Regions from separate parts of the Zobellella sp. An-6 genome, predicted to be linked through region 2. Evidence: predicted binding sites of a transcription regulator. Region 2 holds the regulator's gene; each other region holds the start of a gene.
What was found. Region 2 encodes NrdR, which represses ribonucleotide reductase genes. Its sites were predicted from a motif close to CACNNTATANNGTG; they were not measured.

Region 1 (6,044 bases), 850 kb from region 2:
GACAGAGGAGAGCGGCAATGAGTAAAGACTTCCAACTGGTGAGCGACTATCAACCCGGCGGCGATCAGCCCAACGCGATAGCGCAGCTGCTGGAGGGCATCGATGCCGGCCTGGCGCACCAGACCCTGCTGGGGGTGACCGGCTCGGGCAAGACCTTTACCATGGCCAACGTCATCGCCGCCCTCAACAGGCCCACCATGATACTGGCCCCCAACAAGACGCTGGCGGCCCAGCTCTACGGCGAGATGAAGGAGTTCTTTCCCCACAACGCGGTGGAGTACTTCGTCTCCTACTACGACTACTACCAGCCCGAAGCCTATGTGCCGACCACCGACACCTTTATCGAGAAGGACGCCTCGATCAACGATCATATCGAGCAGATGCGGTTGTCGGCCACCAAGGCGCTGATGGAGCGGCGGGACGTGATCATCGTGGCCTCGGTGTCGGCCATCTACGGCCTGGGCGATCCCCAGTCCTACCTGAGCATGATGCTGCACCTGCGCACCGGCGACCGGCTGGAGCAACGCGACATGCTGCGCCGGCTGGCGGAGCTGCAATACAGCCGTAACGACGCCGCCTTCCAGCGCGGCACCTTCCGGGTGCGCGGCGAGGTGATCGACATCTTCCCGGCGGAGTCCGACAGCGAGGCGGTGCGGGTGGAACTGTTCGACGACGAAATCGAGCGCATCAGCCTGTTCGATCCGCTCACCGGCGCCGTGCAACAGACCCTGGCCCGCTTCACCATCTACCCCAAGACCCACTATGTGACGCCGCGCGAGACCCTGCTCGAGGCCATTGAGCACATCAAGAAAGAGCTGGTCGAACGCAAGGCCCAGCTGCTGGCGGCCAACAAGCTGCTGGAAGAGCAGCGCATCAGCCAGCGCACCCAGTTCGACATCGAGATGATCCAGGAACTGGGCTATTGCTCGGGGATAGAGAACTACTCCCGCTACCTGTCGGGGCGGGGAGAGGGCGAGCCGCCGCCCACCCTGTTCGACTACCTGCCCGGCGACGGCCTGCTGATCATCGACGAGTCCCATGTCACGGTGCCGCAGATCGGCGGCATGTACAAGGGTGACCGCTCGCGCAAGGAAACCCTGGTGGAGTACGGTTTCCGGCTGCCCTCGGCACTGGACAACAGACCGCTGCGCTTCGAGGAATTCGAGGCGCTGATGCCGCAGACGGTATTCGTCTCCGCCACCCCCGGTCCCTACGAGCTGGACAAGTCCGGCAGCGACATCGCCGAGCAGGTGGTGCGCCCCACCGGCCTGCTCGACCCCGAGCTGGAGGTGCGGCCGGTGGCGACCCAGGTGGACGACCTGCTGTCGGAGGCGAAGTTGCGCGCCGGGCGGGACGAGCGGGTGCTGGTCACCACCCTCACCAAGCGCATGGCGGAGGATCTGACCGAGTACCTGAACGAGCACGGGGTGCGGGTGCGCTACCTGCACTCGGATATCGACACCGTGGAGCGGATGGAGATCATCCGCGACCTGCGCCTGGGGCAGTTTGACGTGCTGGTGGGCATCAACCTGCTGCGGGAAGGGCTGGACATGCCGGAGGTGTCGCTGGTGGCCATTCTGGATGCGGACAAGGAAGGCTTCCTGCGCTCCGAACGCTCCCTTATCCAGACGATAGGGCGGGCGGCGCGCAACCTGAGCGGCAAGGCCATCCTCTATGCGGACAGCATCACCCGCTCCATGGCCGCCGCCATCAATGAGACCGAACGCCGCCGGGAGCTGCAGCGGCGCTTCAACGAGGAGCACGGCATAGTGCCGCGCGGCCTCAACAAGCGCATCACCGACGTGATGGATCTGGACGGCACCAAACGGGTCGGCTCCAAGCGCGCCAAGGAAAAGACCCCGGTGCCGGCGCACCTGCCCAGCGCCAAGGAGCTTAGCCACCAGATCGACGAGCTGGAGAAGGTCATGCTCAACCACGCCCGCAACCTGGAATTCGAGCAGGCGGCGGCGGCACGCGATCGCATTCACCTGCTGCGGGAGCAGTTGATCCGCAGCTGAAGCCAGAAGCTAGAAGCTGGAAGTGAGAGCCTGCCTGGATTCCGGCTTCCGGCTTCCGGCTAGGGCTTCGCCTGATACGCGGCGGTATCCCACAAGGGCACGGTCGACAGGGAGTGCTTGAAGCTGCCTTCGGTTTCCTTGGTACTGTAGGCCACGTACAGCAGGCTCTGGCTGGCTTCGTCGTAGATACGGCGGATCTTCAGGCTTTTCAGGAAGATGCTTTTCGACTTCTTGAACACGATATCGCCGCTCTTGGACTTGTCCACCGCCGCTATCATTCCGGGGGTGATCTCCCCGGTCTGGCGGCAGCTGATCGACATGTCGGAAGGATCCGCCAGGCTCAGATCCGCCACTACGTTGGAGATATGGCAGGTCACCCCGCTGACCACCGGGTCGGTAAGTACCTCTATCTTGATGTCCTTGGTGGTGAATACCCCGAGGGAGACATCGCCCACTTCATTGTTGTCGCAACCGCTAAGGGCGAGGACGACGAGCCCCGCCATGGTGATCCTGCTCCGCATTCCGGGCCCCTTGTCATCGTACCTGTCTGCTTGTTAGCGGGTGTGATAACACAAAGCCCCGTCCGGTGCCATCTCCGCTCCCTATCTTTTAATAAACATTTCATATGTACCTTATTGTTCGAAGCCTGATCCAGATCAGGGAAAAGGACTATCCTGGGACGGGCGTATTCCAATATATGGTGTTTGTATCTAGCATTGTCACACAACATATAGTGTTTGGTGCGAGTGATGCTCAATGCCTTCGAACCCAGGGTGGTACTGCAGGAAGTGCCCGGCGAGGTTAGCCTGGCCTGGCTGGTGACCGGCTGCCCCCTGGCCTGCCCGGGCTGCCACAGCCGCGACAGCTGGGACCCGCAAGCGGGCAGCCCGCTCACCGGCGAGCGGCTGCAGGGCTGGCTGGAGCGTTATCGGGGCCTGCTGACCTGTGTGTTGTTTTTCGGTGGAGAATGGGACCGGGAGGCGCTGCTGGCGCTGCTGCGCCAGGTACGGCGGCAGGGACTCAAGACCTGCCTCTATACCGGGCGGGAGCGGGTGGGCCGGGCGCTGCTGGCCGAGCTCGACTACCTCAAGACGGGCCCCTGGCGGGCCGAGCTCGGCGGTCTCGACTCCAGAGACACTAACCAACGGCTGATTTGCCTGAGCACGGGTGAATCGCTCAATCACACTTTTTGGAGAAGGTCATGATACGTCTGCACCCGGAGCAGCTGCGCGCCAAGGTAGACAGCTTCAACGCTTACATGAAGGCGTCCAACGCGGCGGATGGCTCCAAGATGGATCCCAATGCCAACGTGACCCAGAAAAACATCGCCACCGCCGAGGCGGAGCTGATGAAGGACTTTTTTGTGCAGGTCAACCGGGGACTGGTGAAGAACAAGATCGCCGAGCTGTTCGGCGCCGATCTCGCCACCGAGTACGAGCGGCAAATCGAGCAGCACGAGATCTACGTGCACGATGAAACCAGCCTCAAGCCCTATTGCGTGTCCATCACCATGTACCCCTTCCTGCTCGACGGCCTGACCCGGCTCGGCGGCGAGAGCCAGGCGCCCCGGCACCTGGAGTCCTTCTGTGGCGCCTTCGTCAACCTGGTGTTCGCCATCAGCGCCCAGTTCGCCGGCGCCGTCGCCACCGTGGAGTTTTTGACCTACTTCGATTATTTCGCCCGCAAGGATTACGGCGACGACTACCTCACCGAGCATGCCCACGCCATCAACAATCACCTGCAGCACGTGGTCTACGCCATCAACCAGCCGGCGGCGGCCAGGGGCTACCAGAGCGTGTTCTGGAATATTTCCCTGTTCGATCGCGACTATTTCAACACCATGTTCGAGTTTTTCGTCTTCCCCGACGGCAGCCGGCCCGAGGCCGAGTCGGTGTTCCGGCTGCAGGCTCATTTCCTCGACTGGTTCAACGAAGAGCGGCGCAAGGCGGTGCTGACCTTCCCGGTGGTGACCGCCGCCATGCTGACCCGGGACGGCGCCCCCGCCGATGAGGCCTTCGCCGAGCTGTGCGCCGGGCAGATGAGCCGGGGCAACAGCTTCTTCATCTACATGTCGGACAGCGCCGACTCCCTGGCCTCCTGCTGCCGGCTGCGCAACGAGGTGAGCGATCATACCTTCTCCTACACCCTGGGGGCGGGCGGGGTGGCCACCGGCTCGATCAACGTCATCACCCTCAACATGAACCGGCTGGAGCAGGACGGCCGCGATTTGCTGACCGAGATCCACAAAATCCAGCGCTATCAGGTGGCCTATCGCCGGCTGATGGAGGACTTCCTGGAAAACGGCATCCTCACCGTCTACGACGCCGGCTTTATCAGCCTGGACAAGCAGTTCCTCACCATCGGCATCAACGGCATGGTGGAGGCGGCAGAGTACCGGGGTATCCAGGTCGGCAACAACCCCGACTACCAGCGCTTTGTCAGCGAGCGGCTCAAGATCATCTACGACGCCAACCGGGTGGCGCGGCAGGAGTACGGCTACCTGTTCAACACCGAGTTTGTGCCGGCGGAAAACCTGGGGGTGAAGAACGCCAAGTGGGACAGGGCCGACGGCTATGTGGTGCCGCGGGACTGCTACAACTCCTACTTCTATGTGGTGGAAGACGAGGAGGGGACCCAGGTGCTCGACAAGTTCGTGCTGCACGGCCGGGATCTGGTGCAATACCTGGACGGCGGATCGGCGCTGCACCTCAACCTGGACGAGCACCTGAGCAGGGCAGGCTACCTGCAGCTCTACCGCATCGCCGCCAGCACCGGCTGCCATTATTTCACCGTCAACGTGCGCAGCACCCTGTGCAACGACTGCGGCCATATCAGCAAGCATACCGACTGGGCGTGCGGGCAGTGCGGCAGCGAGAATATCGATCACGCTACCCGGGTGATCGGCTACCTGAAGCGGGTGTCGGCCTTCAGCGCCGGCCGCCGGGCCGAGCACGGCCGGCGCTTCTACCACCGGTAATCCTCTTGCCTCTTTCCAGCCCGGTGCCGTCTGATGGTTGTACCCGCAGGCAACACCGGCGCGGATGGGGAGGGCAAAGGGAGTTGCTCTGCCGACCTTCTGTTTCAGGGATGAACGGAGAGCGTACATGGGGCGAGCTTGCTCGCCGTGACGAGCCATTTCGGCCTGACCGAACATCCAGTGAATGTTCGCAGCAGGCCGCAACGGCGAGTGCCCTATTTTATGGCGTGTCGGCAGGGTAGTACATTTTGGCCGAGTACAGCAGATCTCAAACAGGCTGTTACAGCCAGCCCTTGCGCTTGAAGAAGTAGTAGGTGCCGCAGGCGGACATCAGCATCATCACCAGCGACATGGGGTAGCCGTAATCGAAGCCCAGCTCCGGCATGATCTCGAAGTTCATGCCGTAGATGCTGGCGATCAGCGTCGGCGGCAGGAATACCACCGCGGCCACCGAGAAAATCTTGATCACCTTGCTCTGCTCCAGGCTGGTAAAGCCCATGGCCGCTTCCAGCTGGAAGTTGATCTTGTCGAACAGGAACTGGGTGTGGGGCAGCAGCGACTCGATGTCGTAGAGCATCTCGTCGATCCACTTGCGCTGCTCGTCACTGGCGTTCTGACGCAGCGAACGCTTGAGGAAGCGCAGCGCGCGGCGGGTATCGTACAGCGCCAGGCGGATATGGCCGTTGCCGTCTTCCTGCAGCATCAGATCCGACATGGTCTTGTGCAGATCGTCCACCTGCAGCACTTCCTTGGCGGTGTCTTCCAGGGTCTTGTAGCCATCCTCGATCAGGTCGGAAATGTACTCTATCTTGAGCTGGAAGATTTCCAGCAGCAGATCCGGGGCGTCTTCCACTTCCAGCCGGTCCTGGCGCATGTAGTGGCGCAGCAGTCGCATCAGCCCCAGATCGTCCTCGCGAAAGCTGATCAGCAGGTTGTTGCGCAGGGTAAAGAGCACGTTGATGCCGTCGATTTCCTTGCCCAGGCGCTGGGGGAACAGGGAGTGGATATGCAGGCCGTCCTTGTCCCGGTAGAAGCGGGCCGAGGCCTCG
Region 2 (6,044 bases):
GGTACCGTGTTGGCGCAGCAGCACCGACATCAGCACCAGGGCCTCGTCTTCCGGCGGCGCCAGGGTCGAGGTGTCCAGCAGCGAGGGCTGGCCGAACAGCCGGCCGTACTGCTCGGTCAGTTCCGCATGGGGCTTTTTCAGTCCGGCCACCCGCTCGGCCTGCCGGCGGAACGCCTCGGTGGTGGCGTTCAGGGGGTCCAGGGTGGCCAGGCTGTCCAGGAAGGCGTGCATGTCGTAGCCGCTGAACTCGCGGATCTCGCTGTCGGCCAGGGGGGCGGCGAAGAGGGCGGTAAACCAGTGATAGAGTTCGGCTCGGCGGTGCGAGGTAACCATGAAGTCTTGCATATTCCCCTCAACATTTGTTTGGGTGCCCGGCGCGGCTTTCCGAGACCGGCACCACGGGCCAAAACGCCTATTCTATCGGGTTTGGGCGCTATATCCAGCCCGTGGCCCGGTAGCGGGGGCATGATGAGCTTGTTATGCTCCCTTCAACTTTTTGTGAACTTTTCAACATAAAGATAAAAAAATGTTGATAACTTCCTCGCCGGGGCTAGGCCGGGCCGCGCCTTGGGGGTAAACTCTAGCCCCAACAGTGATAACCGCACGAGTCAGGAGAAACGGATGTTAAAGCGTGACATGAATATCGCCGATTATGATCCCCAGCTGTGGCAGGCCATCAGCGATGAAACCCTGCGTCAGGAGGAGCATATCGAGCTGATTGCTTCCGAAAACTACACTAGCCCCCGGGTGATGCAGGCGCAGGGTTCCCAGCTGACCAACAAGTACGCCGAAGGCTACCCCGGCAAGCGTTTCTATGGCGGCTGCGAGTATGTCGACATCGCCGAAGAGCTGGCCATCGAGCGCGCCAAGCAGCTGTTCGGCGCCACCTACGCCAACGTCCAGCCCCACTCCGGCTCCCAGGCCAATGCCGCCGTCTTCATGGCCCTGGTCAAGCCCGGCGATACCGTCATGGGCATGAACCTGGCCCACGGCGGCCACCTGACTCACGGCTCTCCCGCCAACTTTTCCGGCAAGATGTACAACATCATCCCCTACGGCATCAACGAGCAAGGCGTGCTGGACTACGAAGAGATGGAGCGCCTGGCGGTCGAGCACAAGCCGAAGATGATCATCGGCGGCTTCTCCGCCTTCTCCGGCCTGGTCGACTGGGCGCGCATGCGCGAGATCGCCGACAAGGTCGGTGCCTGGTTCATGGTCGACATGGCCCACGTGGCGGGTCTGATCGCCGCCGGTCACTACCCGAGCCCGATCGCCCATGCCCACGTGGTGACCTCCACCACCCACAAGACCCTGGCCGGTCCCCGTGGCGGCCTGATCCTGTCCGCCTCCAACGATGAAGAGCTGGAGAAGAAGCTGAACTCCGCCGTTTTCCCCGGCGGCCAGGGCGGCCCCCTGATGCACATCATCGCCGCCAAGGCGGTGGCCTTCAAGGAAGCCATGGAGCCCGAGTTCAAGGAATACCAGGGCCAGGTGCTGAAGAACGCCCAGGCCATGGCCGACGAGTTCCAGAAGCGCGGCTACAAGGTGGTCTCCGGCGGTACTCACAACCACCTGTTCCTGCTCGACCTGATCGACAAGGACATCACCGGTAAGGAAGCCGACGCCGCCCTGGGCCGTGCCTTCATCACCGTCAACAAGAACGCCGTGCCCAACGATCCGCGCTCTCCGTTCGTGACTTCCGGTATCCGCATCGGTACCCCGGCGGTGACCCGTCGCGGCTTCAAGGAGACCGAGGTGCGCGAGCTGGCCGGCTGGATCTGCGATGTGCTCGACAACATCAACGACGACGCCACCATCGCCCGGGTGAAGGAGCAGGTACTGGATATCTGCCGCCGCTTCCCGGTCTATGCCTGAGTCTGAGTGGTTCGATGTCAAAACGGGGCCTTCGGGCTCCGTTTTTCTATCCGGCACCGGGTCGTCGAAATGGCGCCGGGTGCCGGGTTCCCGCCGGCTCCGGCGCGGAAGCCTGCCGGCAGGATGCTGGCAATCTCAGGTCCGCTTCTTTACACTAGGGCCATCGCCGGCTCCGCGGAGGCACCATGCACTGCCCCTTCTGTAACGCAACCGAAACCAAGGTCATCGACTCCCGCCTGGTGGGGGACGGCCTGCAGGTGCGCCGGCGACGGGAATGCAATGCCTGCAGGGAGCGGTTCACCACCTTCGAGACCGCCGAGCTGGTAATGCCGCGGGTGATCAAGACCACCGGCATCCGCGAGCCCTTCAATGAGGACAAGCTGGAAGCCGGCATGCAGCGTGCGCTGGAAAAGCGTCCGGTCAGCACCGAGGCCATCGAGCAGGCCATCAGCCGCATCAAATCCCAGCTGCGCGCCACCGGCGAGCGGGAAGTCAAATCCGAGCTTATCGGCAACCTGGTGATGGAAGAGCTCAAGCAGCTCGACAAGGTCGCCTATATCCGCTTCGCCTCCGTTTACCGCTGTTTCGAGGATCTGCGCCAATTCGGCGAGGAAATAGCCCGTCTGGAGCAATAAGTGTTCAGCAAAGAAGATGCGTTCTGGATGGCCGGGGCGCTCGCCCTGGCCGGCCGCGGCCGCTTTACCACCAGCCCCAATCCGGCGGTGGGTTGCGTTATCGTCAATGAAGGCGAACTGGTCGGCGAGGGCTATCATCAAAAAGCCGGTGAACCCCACGCCGAGGTGTTCGCCCTGCGCCAGGCCGGTCCCCGCGCCCGGGGCGCCACCGCCTATGTCACCCTGGAGCCCTGCTCCCACCATGGTCGTACCCCGCCCTGCGCCCAAGGCCTGATCGACGCCGGCGTGGCCCGGGTGGTGGCGGCCATGGTGGATCCCAATCCCCGGGTCGCCGGGCGGGGACTGGCCATGCTGCAGGAGGCGGGCATCCGGGCCGAAGCCGGCCTGATGACGGCGGCGGCGGAGGCGGTCAACGTCGGCTTTCTGCACCGCATGCGCACCGGCCGTCCCTTCGTGACCGTCAAGCTGGCCGCCAGCCTCGACGGCCGCACCGCGCTGGCCAACGGCGAGAGCAAGTGGATCACCGGTCCCCAGGCCAGGCAGGACGTGCAGCGCCACCGGGCCCTGAGTTGTGCCGTGTTGTCCGGAGCCGACACCGTGCTGGCCGACGACGCCGCCCTCAACGTGCGCTGGCCGGAGCTGCCCGCCTCGGTGCGGGAGCAGTACCCCGAGGCCGGGCTGCGTCAGCCGCTGCGCATCGTGGTCGATACCCGCAACCGGCTGCATCCGGGACTGACCCTCTTTTCCGTCCCCGGCCCGGTGCTGTTGCTGCGCGGCCGGGTCGGCGGCGGTTTCGGCCCTCAGGTGGAAGAATGCGTGCTGCCGCTTGCCGGGAATGGCAAACTCGACCTGCCGCTGCTGCTCGACGAACTGGGCCGGCGCCAGCTGAACCAGCTCTGGGTGGAGGCAGGGGCCCGGCTGTGCGGTGCCCTGCTCGGCCAGGGGCTGGTGGATGAACTGGTGCTCTACCAGGCCCCCAAGCTGATGGGCAACAGCGCCCGCGGCCTGTTCGAACTGCCGGAACAGACCGCCATGGATGCCGTGCCCGTGCTCGAATGGCGCGACTGCCGCCGGGTGGGCGATGATCTTAAACTGACTGCAAGGGTAAAAAACTGATGTTTACCGGTATCGTTGAAGCCACGGGCCTGCTTGCGGCCATCAGCCGCAAGGGCAAGGAGTCGGTGATCAGGATCCATTGTCCCGGGCTGGATCTGTCCGACGTCAAGCTGGGTGATTCCATCGCCACCAACGGTGTCTGCCTGACGGTGACCGAACTGGGCAAGGACTACTACTGTGCCGACGTGTCCGGCGAAACCATCGCCCGCACCGGCTTCGCCGACTACCAGGCGGGCCAGAGGGTCAACCTGGAGAAGGCGCTGCTGCCCACCAGCCGGCTGGGCGGCCACATCGTCTCCGGCCATGTGGACGGGGTGGGCAAGGTGGTGCGCCGCACTCCGCTCGGCAGCAGCCTGGAGCTGTGGCTGGAGGCGCCTGCGGAGCTGGCCCGCTATATCGCCGAAAAAGGCTCCATCACGGTCGACGGCATCAGCCTGACGGTGAACGCGGTGGACGGGGCAGCCTTTAAACTGACCCTGGTACCCCATACATTACAAGAAACCACCCTGGACGACTGGCAACCGGGCCGGTCGGTCAACCTGGAGGTGGATATCATTGCCCGCTATCTGGAGCGCCTGCTGAGCGGTGCGCCCGCATCACCACAGGGCGGACTGACGCTGGCGACCCTGGCCGCCAGCGGATTCGTGAAATAACAAGGAGAACACCATGGCCTTAAGCAGTACCCAGGAAATCATCGACGATCTTCGTCAGGGCAAAATGGTCATCCTGATGGATGACGAGGACCGGGAAAACGAGGGCGACCTGATCATGGCCGCCGAGCATGTGCGGCCGGAAGACATCAACTTCATGGCCAAATACGGCCGGGGGCTGATTTGCCTGACCCTGACCGAGGCCCGTTGCCGCCAGCTGGATCTGCCGCTGATGGTCAGCCGCAATACCGAGCAGTTCTCCACCGCCTTCACCGTGTCCATCGAGGCCGCCGAAGGCGTCACCACCGGCATTTCCGCCGCCGACCGGGCCCGCACCGTGCAGGCGGCGGTGGCCAGGGACGCCAAGGCGGCGGATCTGGTGCAGCCGGGCCATATCTTCCCGCTCAAGGCGCAGAACGGCGGCGTGCTGACCCGCGCCGGCCACACCGAAGCGGGCTGCGACCTGGCGCGGCTGGCGGGCCTGGAGCCGGCGGCGGTGATCGTCGAGATCCTGAACGAAGACGGCACCATGGCCCGGCGCCCGGATCTGGAGAAGTTCGCCGAACAGCACGGCATCAAACTCGGCACCATCGCCGATCTGATCGAATACCGCAACCAGAACGAAACCACCATCGAGCAGGTGGCCCGCTGCCATCTGCCCACCGAATACGGCGACTTCGAGCTGGTCACCTTCCGCGATACCATCGACAACCAGGTGCACTTTGCCCTGAAAAAAGGCGAGATCCTGGCGGAGCAGCCGACCCTGGTGCGGGTGCACATCCACGACATGCTGACCGACGTGCTGATGACCGACCGCCACGCCGCGCGCACCTGGCCGCTGACCAAGTCCATGGCGCGCATCGCCGAGGAAGGAGGCGTGCTGGTGATCCTCGGCAAGGAGGAAACCCCGGATCACCTGCTGTCCCTGGTGCGCACCTTCGAGGCGGTGGACAGGGGCGAGCGGCCCGAGGGCGCCAAGTGGCAGGGTACCTCCCGCCGGGTGGGGGTGGGCTCGCAGATCCTGCGCGCCATGGGGGTGGGCAAGATGCGGCTGCTGAGCTCGCCCAAGCGCTACCACGCCCTGTCCGGCTTCGGCCTGGAAGTGGTGGACTACATCACCGACTGACCGCCGGACAGTGGTGACGAGGCCCGCTCCCGAGCGGGCTTTTTATTCGGCGCCGATTGAGTTTTGGCCCGGATGGGGCAACAATGGCCGCCTCACTAAAGGGACAGCTAATTTAAGGTAACAGGAGAGCCTATGGCCATCTGGGGTCGGGGACTCAGGGCGAAGTCCGTGCTCGCGTTGTTGATAGCCTGCCTGCTGGCCTTTATCCCGGCCGGCGGCATCGGCTGGCAGGTGATGGCCTCGGTACAGGAGCATTTCGGCCTGGCCTATGCCCGTAATGTCACTCAACTGAACCGGCAGAATCTGCTGGTGCCGTTGTCGCGGGATCTGGCCCTGGCCCGACGCCTCGCCGATTCGGTGTTGACCCGACAATGGCTGGAGCAGGAAGCGAATGCCGACCATAAGGCGTTGCTGTTCCGCGAGGCCGAAGGCTTCGCCGCTGATTTCAGCAGCCGCTCCTACTTCCTGATCAGCGCCGGCAGCCGCGACTACTATTACCGGGAGCCGGACAAGCCCTTTACCGGCGAGCCCCAGTACCGGCTCGACCCCGACAGCGCCGACGACCAATGGTTTTTCAATATCCTGGCCAGCGGCGACAAGCTCAATATCAACGTCAACCGCGACAGCCGGCTCGGCACCACC
Region 3 (6,044 bases), 1.5 Mb from region 2:
TGTGACGGTGCCTTAAATCTTGCAGGCACCGCCGGCGCAGCCGTCATCTTCCTGCATGTCGTTCTGGGCGTCTGCCGCACCGTCACGGGTGTTGTGGTAATACAGGGTCTTGAGACCGAACTTGTAGGCGGTGAGCAGGTCTTTCAGCAACTGCTTCATCGGTACCCGGCCGCCCTCAAAGCGGGCCGGATCGTAGTTGGTGTTGGCGGAAATGGCCTGATCCACGAACTTCTGCATCACGCCGACCAGCTGCAGATAGCCGTCGTTGGAGGGCATCTGCCACAGCAGCTCGTACTGGCCCTTGAGCCGTTCGTACTCGGGCACCACCTGCTTGAGGATGCCGTCCTTGGAGGCCTTGATCGACACCAGGCCGCGGGGCGGCTCTATGCCGTTGGTGGCGTTGGAGATCTGGCTCGAGGTTTCGGAGGGCATCAGCGCGGTCAGGGTGCTGTTGCGCAGGCCCACCGTCTTGATCTCCTCGCGCAGGCTTTCCCAGTCCAGGTGCAGCGGTTCGCTGCAGACGCTGTCCAGATCCTTCTTGTAGGTGTCGATGGGCAGTATGCCCTGAGCGTAGGTGGTCTCATTAAAGGCCGGGCAGGCCCCGAACTCCCTGGCCAGCTGCACCGAGGCCTTCAGCAGGTAGTACTGGATGGCCTCGAAAGTCTTGTGGGTCAGGCCGATGGCGCTGCCATCGGAATATTTGACGCCGTGCTTGGCCAGGTAGTAGGCGTAGTTGATGACGCCAATGCCCAGAGTCCGGCGGTTCATCGAGCCCTTGTGGGCGGCCAGCAGCGGGTAGTCCTGGTAGTCGAGCAGGGCGTCGAGGGCGCGTACCGCCAGCTCCGCCAGCTCTTCCAGGTCGTCCAGGCTGCCGATGGCACCCAGGTTGAAGGCGGACAGGGTGCAGAGGGCGATTTCGCCGTTCTCGTCGTTGATGTCCATCAGCGGCTTGGTGGGCAGGGCGATCTCCAGGCAGAGGTTGCTCTGGCGCACCGGGGCCACCGCCGGGTCGAAGGGGCTGTGGGTGTTGCAGTGATCCACGTTCTGGATATAGATGCGGCCGGTGCCGGCGCGTTCCTGCATCATCAGGGAGAACAGCTCCAGCGCCTTGACGGTGCGCTTGCGAATGCTGTCGTCCCGCTCGTATTGCTCGTACAGGGTTTCAAACTTGGCCTGATCCTCAAAGAAGGCATCGTACAGGCCGGGCACGTCGGAGGGGCTGAACAGGGTGATGTCGCCGCCCTTGATCAGGCGCTGGTACATCAGCCGGTTGATCTGCACGCCGTAGTCCATGTGGCGGACCCGGTTCTCTTCCACGCCGCGGTTGTTCTTGAGCACCAGCAGCGACTCCACTTCCAGGTGCCACAGGGGATAGAACAGGGTGGCGGCACCGCCGCGCACGCCGCCCTGGGAGCAGCATTTGACCGCGGTCTGGAAGTGCTTGTAGAAGGGGATACAGCCGGTGTGGAAGGCCTCGCCGCCACGGATGGGGCTGCCGAGCGCCCGGATGCGGCCGGCGTTGATGCCGATGCCGGCGCGCTGGGACACATAACGCACAATGGCGCCGGAGGTGGCGTTGATGGAATCCAGGCTGTCGCCGCACTCGATCAGCACGCAGGAGCTGAACTGGCGGGTGGGCGTGCGCACGCCGGACATGATGGGCGTGGGCAGGGAGATCTTGAACTGGGACACCGCATCATAGAAGCGGGTGATGTAGTCCAGCCGGGTCGCCTTGGGGTACTTGGAGAACAGGCAGGCGGCCACCAGCATGTACAGGAACTGGGGGCTCTCGTAGATGGCGCCGGTGACCCGGTTCTGCACCAGGTACTTGCCCTCGAGCTGCTTGACCGCGGCGTAGGAGAAGTCCATGTCGCGCTCGTGGTGCAGGCGGGCGTTCAGGGTTTCGAACTCCTCGCGGCTGTAGTCGGCCAGGATGTGCTGGTCGTACTTGCCCATCTCGGTGAGTTTGACCACATGATCGTAGAAGTGGGGCGGCTCGAACCGGCCGTAGGCCTTCTTGCGCAGGTGGAACATGGCCAGGCGGGCGGCCAGGTACTGGTAGTCCGGACTCTGTTCGGAGATCAGATCCGCGGCGGCCTTGATGATGGTCTCGTGGATGTCTTCGGTGCGGATACCGTCATAGAACTGGATATGGGAGCGCAGCTCTACCTGGGAGACGGAAACATTGTCCAGGCCCTCGGCGGCCCAGGTGATGACCCTGTGGATCTTGTCCAGATCGATGGGCTCCTTGGCGCCGGAGCGTTTGGTGACCAGCAGATGTTTGTTCATGAGGCGGACCTTCTCCCGGTGGTGTTGTGTCTGCTCCGGCAAAACCCGTGCAGCCAGCCACCCTATATAGTGTGGTCGGCAATCGGAGGAAGCACAACATCTAGTTGTGATATTGAGGATGGGCACAATATAGTGGGTTGCCCCCCGATTCTCAAGCCGGCTGCCGCCGGAAGATCTTGTGGATAATCTGTGATCTTCGGGCTTGTGTTTGCACTCACTAACTTCTGCTCCGTTGGGAGTCTGGCGCTGGCCAAAGCCTGCTGTTTTTATGGGCGGGAGGAAACTTTTTTTGAAAAATTTGGCTTGCAAAAAAAGGCGTTTGGGGATCCCGCCGGAACTTTCAGCAGGAGGTGCCGAACGCGTCTTCGAGCCAGCTTTTCAGGGCCGGCACCGAGTCGAGTCGATGGTCCGCCTGCCAGTCGTCCGGGTTCTCGCCGGCCGAGATGTAGCCCCAGGCGGCGGCGATGGTCACCATGCCGGCGGCCCGGCCCGCTTCTATGTCGCGCCTGTGGTCGCCCACATAGACGCACTGGGCCGCCGCCACCGCCAGCTGTCCGGCGGCGTGGAGCAGGGGAGCCGGATGCGGTTTTTTCTGGGGCAGGGTATCGGCGCTGACGGTGACGCCACAACCGGCGAACAGCGGCAGCCCGGCCAGCAGCGGTTCGGTCAGGGCGGCGGGCTTGTTGGTGACCACCCCCCAGGGAATGCGACGCCGGTCGAGCCAGTCGAGCAGCTCCGCCACGCCGTCGTAGGGGCGGGTATGGCGGCAGAGGTTCTCGCCGTAAAAGGCCAGCATCCGCCGGCGCAGCTGTTCCAGTCCGTGCTGTGCGATAAGCGCCGGCTGGATGCCGGCCTGGAGCAGGGCGTAGGAGCCATCCGAGGTGGTGCAGCTCAGCACCTCGTCGGAGAGCGGGGGCAACCCCAGGCCGGTGATGACATGGTTGGCGGCCGCGCCCATGTCGCCGGCCGTGTCCAGCAGGGTACCGTCTAGGTCGAACAACACCGCGCGCACGTCCATGGTTTACTCCGGTTTGATGGCGTGGACCATGTAGTTGACGTCCGCATCCCGGCTCAGCTTGAAATCGCCGGTCAGGGGCCGGTAGACCACGCCGCTGATGTCCTTCACCACCAGACCGGCCCGCTCTATATAGGAACACAGCTCCGCCGGGGTGATGAACTTGCGGTGATCATGGGTGCCTTTCGGCACCATTTTCAGCAGATGTTCCGCCACCCCTATCATCAGCAGCCAGGCCTTGGGGTTGCGGCTGATGGTGGAAAACACCAGGGTGGCGCCGGGTCGGGCCAGCTCGGCGCAGGCCTGCACCACGGAAGCCGGGTCGGGCACGTGCTCCAGCATTTCCATACAGGTCACCACCTCGAATTGTCCGGGCCGTTCGGCGGCCAGCTGCTCGGCGGTGCCCTGACGATAATTGACGCTCACCCCGGTTTCCAGGGCATGCAGCCGGGCCACGGCCAGCGGCTCGCGGCCCATGTCCACCCCGGTGACCTCGGCGCCTTCCCGGGCCATGCTCTCGCTTAAAATACCGCCGCCGCAGCCGATGTCGATCACCTGCTTGCCGAACAGGCCGCCGGCCTTGCCGGCTATCCAGTCCAGGCGCAGGGGGTTGAGCCGGTGCAGGGGCTTGAAGTCGCCCTCCGGATCCCACCAGCGGGAGGCCATGGCCTCGAATTTGTCGATTTCCTGTTGATCTACGTTCATGGTCGAAGCCTTAAAGCCGGACAAACTGAGGAGGCCATTATAACCAAGCGGCCTGTCGCCGCCAGCTTCCCTGCTCCCGTCGGGCCGGAACTGTGCTAGAATGGCGCGTTTTTCAAAGCCATATAATCAATAAACTGGGGACAAGGCTTGCTATGACCGATCTGGCCCGAGAAATCATGCCGATAAACATCGAGGAAGAGCTCAAACGCTCCTACCTGGATTACGCCATGAGCGTGATCGTGGGACGGGCGCTTCCCGATGTGCGAGATGGTTTGAAGCCGGTGCATCGCCGTGTGCTGTTCGCCATGAACGAGCTCGGCAACGACTGGAACAAGCCCTACAAGAAATCAGCCCGGGTAGTGGGTGACGTAATAGGTAAATATCACCCCCACGGCGACAGCGCGGTATACGACACCATAGTGCGGATGGCGCAGGACTTTTCCATGCGCTATACCCTGGTCGACGGCCAGGGCAACTTCGGCTCGGTGGATGGCGACTCCGCCGCCGCCATGCGTTATACCGAAGTGCGCATGGACAAGATCGCCCACGAGCTGCTGGCGGATCTGGACAAGGAAACCGTCGACTGGGTGCCCAACTACGACGGCACCGAGATGATACCGGCGGTGATGCCGACCAAGGTGCCCAACCTGCTGGTCAACGGCTCCTCCGGTATCGCCGTGGGCATGGCCACCAATATTCCGCCCCACAACCTCAACGAGGTGGTGGACGGCTGCCTGGCGCTGATCGACAACGAACACATCAGCGTCGACCAGCTGATCGAGCTGATCCCGGGCCCGGATTTCCCCACCGGCGGCATCATCAACGGCAAGTCCGGCATCATCGATGCCTACCGCACCGGCCGTGGCAAGATCTATGTGCGCGCCCTGGCCGAGATCGAGGCCGACGAGAAGAGCGGGCGCGAGACCATCATCGTCTCCGAGCTGCCCTACCAGGTGAACAAGGCGCGGTTGATTGAAAAAATCGCCGAGCTGGTCAAGGAAAAGCGCATCGAGGGCATTTCCGCCCTGCGCGACGAGTCCGACAAGGACGGCATGCGCGTGGTGATCGAGGTGCGCCGGGGCGAGGTGGCCGAGGTCATCCTCAACAACCTCTATGCCCAGACCCAGATGCAGACGGTGTTCGGCATCAACATGGTGGCGCTGGACAACAACCAGCCGCGCACCTTCAACCTGAAGGAAATGCTGGAGTGCTTTATCCAGCACCGGCGCGAAGTGGTCACCCGCCGCACCATCTTCGAACTGCGCAAGGCGCGGGACCGGGCCCACATCCTGGAAGGCCTGGCCATCGCCCTGGCCAACATCGATCCGGTGATCGAGCTGATCCGCCGCTCGCCGACCCCGGCGGAGGCCAAGGCCGGGCTGCTGGCCCAGGGCTGGGCGCTGGGCAACGTGGCCGGCATGCTGGAGCGGGCCGGTGACGACGCCGCCCGTCCGGAATGGCTGGAGCCCGAATACGGCATCCGCGACGGCCACTATTACCTGACAGAGCAGCAGGCCCAGGCCATCCTGGATCTGCGCCTGCACCGCCTGACCGGCCTCGAGCACGAGAAGATCCTGGAGGAATACCAGAGCCTGCTCGAGCAGATCGCCGAGCTGCTGCACATCCTCAACAGCACGGTCCGCCTGATGGAGGTGATCCGCGAGGAGCTGGAAGCGCTCAAGGAGCAGTTCGGCGATACCCGCCGCACCGAGATCACCACTTCCAGCGCCGAGATCAACATCGAGGACCTGATCACCCAGGAAGACGTGGTGGTCACCCTGTCCCACCAGGGCTACGTGAAGTACCAGCCGCTGTCCGACTATGAGGCCCAGCGCCGGGGCGGGCGCGGCAAGTCGGCGACCAGCATCAAGGAAGAGGACTTCGTCGAGCGGCTGCTGGTGGCCAACACCCACGACACCATTTTGTGCTTCTCCACCGCCGGCAAGGTGTACTGGCTCAAGGTCTACCAGTTGCCCGAAGCCAGCCGTGCCGCCCGTGGCCGGCCCATCGTCAACCTGTTGCCGCTGGAGCAGGG

Region 1: nrdG (anaerobic ribonucleoside-triphosphate reductase activating protein) is a predicted target of NrdR. The motif match lies at 2,741-2,754, and genes of this name have one in related genera.
Region 3: nrdA (class 1a ribonucleoside-diphosphate reductase subunit alpha) is a predicted target of NrdR. The motif match lies at 2,348-2,361, and genes of this name have one in related genera.

What each region holds. Positions count from the first base shown of each region.
Region 1 covers NZ_CP199259.1:1,773,679-1,779,722, forward strand. Annotated here, with positions in the region: gene uvrB (excinuclease ABC subunit UvrB) at 18-2,018, shown strand; gene ACT7DK_RS08195 (CreA family protein) at 2,078-2,539, opposite strand; gene nrdG (anaerobic ribonucleoside-triphosphate reductase activating protein) at 2,768-3,223, shown strand; gene nrdD (anaerobic ribonucleoside-triphosphate reductase) at 3,220-4,995, shown strand; gene corA (magnesium/cobalt transporter CorA) at 5,276-6,044, opposite strand, start outside.
Region 2 covers NZ_CP199259.1:924,679-930,722, forward strand. Annotated here, with positions in the region: gene ACT7DK_RS04210 (molecular chaperone TorD family protein) at 1-345, opposite strand, end outside; gene glyA (serine hydroxymethyltransferase) at 622-1,875, shown strand; gene nrdR (transcriptional regulator NrdR) at 2,061-2,510, shown strand; gene ribD (bifunctional diaminohydroxyphosphoribosylaminopyrimidine deaminase/5-amino-6-(5-phosphoribosylamino)uracil reductase RibD) at 2,511-3,626, shown strand; gene ACT7DK_RS04230 (riboflavin synthase) at 3,626-4,279, shown strand; gene ribBA (bifunctional 3,4-dihydroxy-2-butanone-4-phosphate synthase/GTP cyclohydrolase II) at 4,293-5,402, shown strand; gene siaA (biofilm regulation protein phosphatase SiaA) at 5,535-6,044, shown strand, end outside.
Region 3 covers NZ_CP199259.1:2,455,860-2,461,903, reverse strand. Annotated here, with positions in the region: gene nrdA (class 1a ribonucleoside-diphosphate reductase subunit alpha) at 13-2,289, opposite strand; gene ACT7DK_RS11520 (HAD-IA family hydrolase) at 2,630-3,307, opposite strand; gene ubiG (bifunctional 2-polyprenyl-6-hydroxyphenol methylase/3-demethylubiquinol 3-O-methyltransferase UbiG) at 3,311-4,009, opposite strand; gene gyrA (DNA topoisomerase (ATP-hydrolyzing) subunit A) at 4,162-6,044, shown strand, end outside.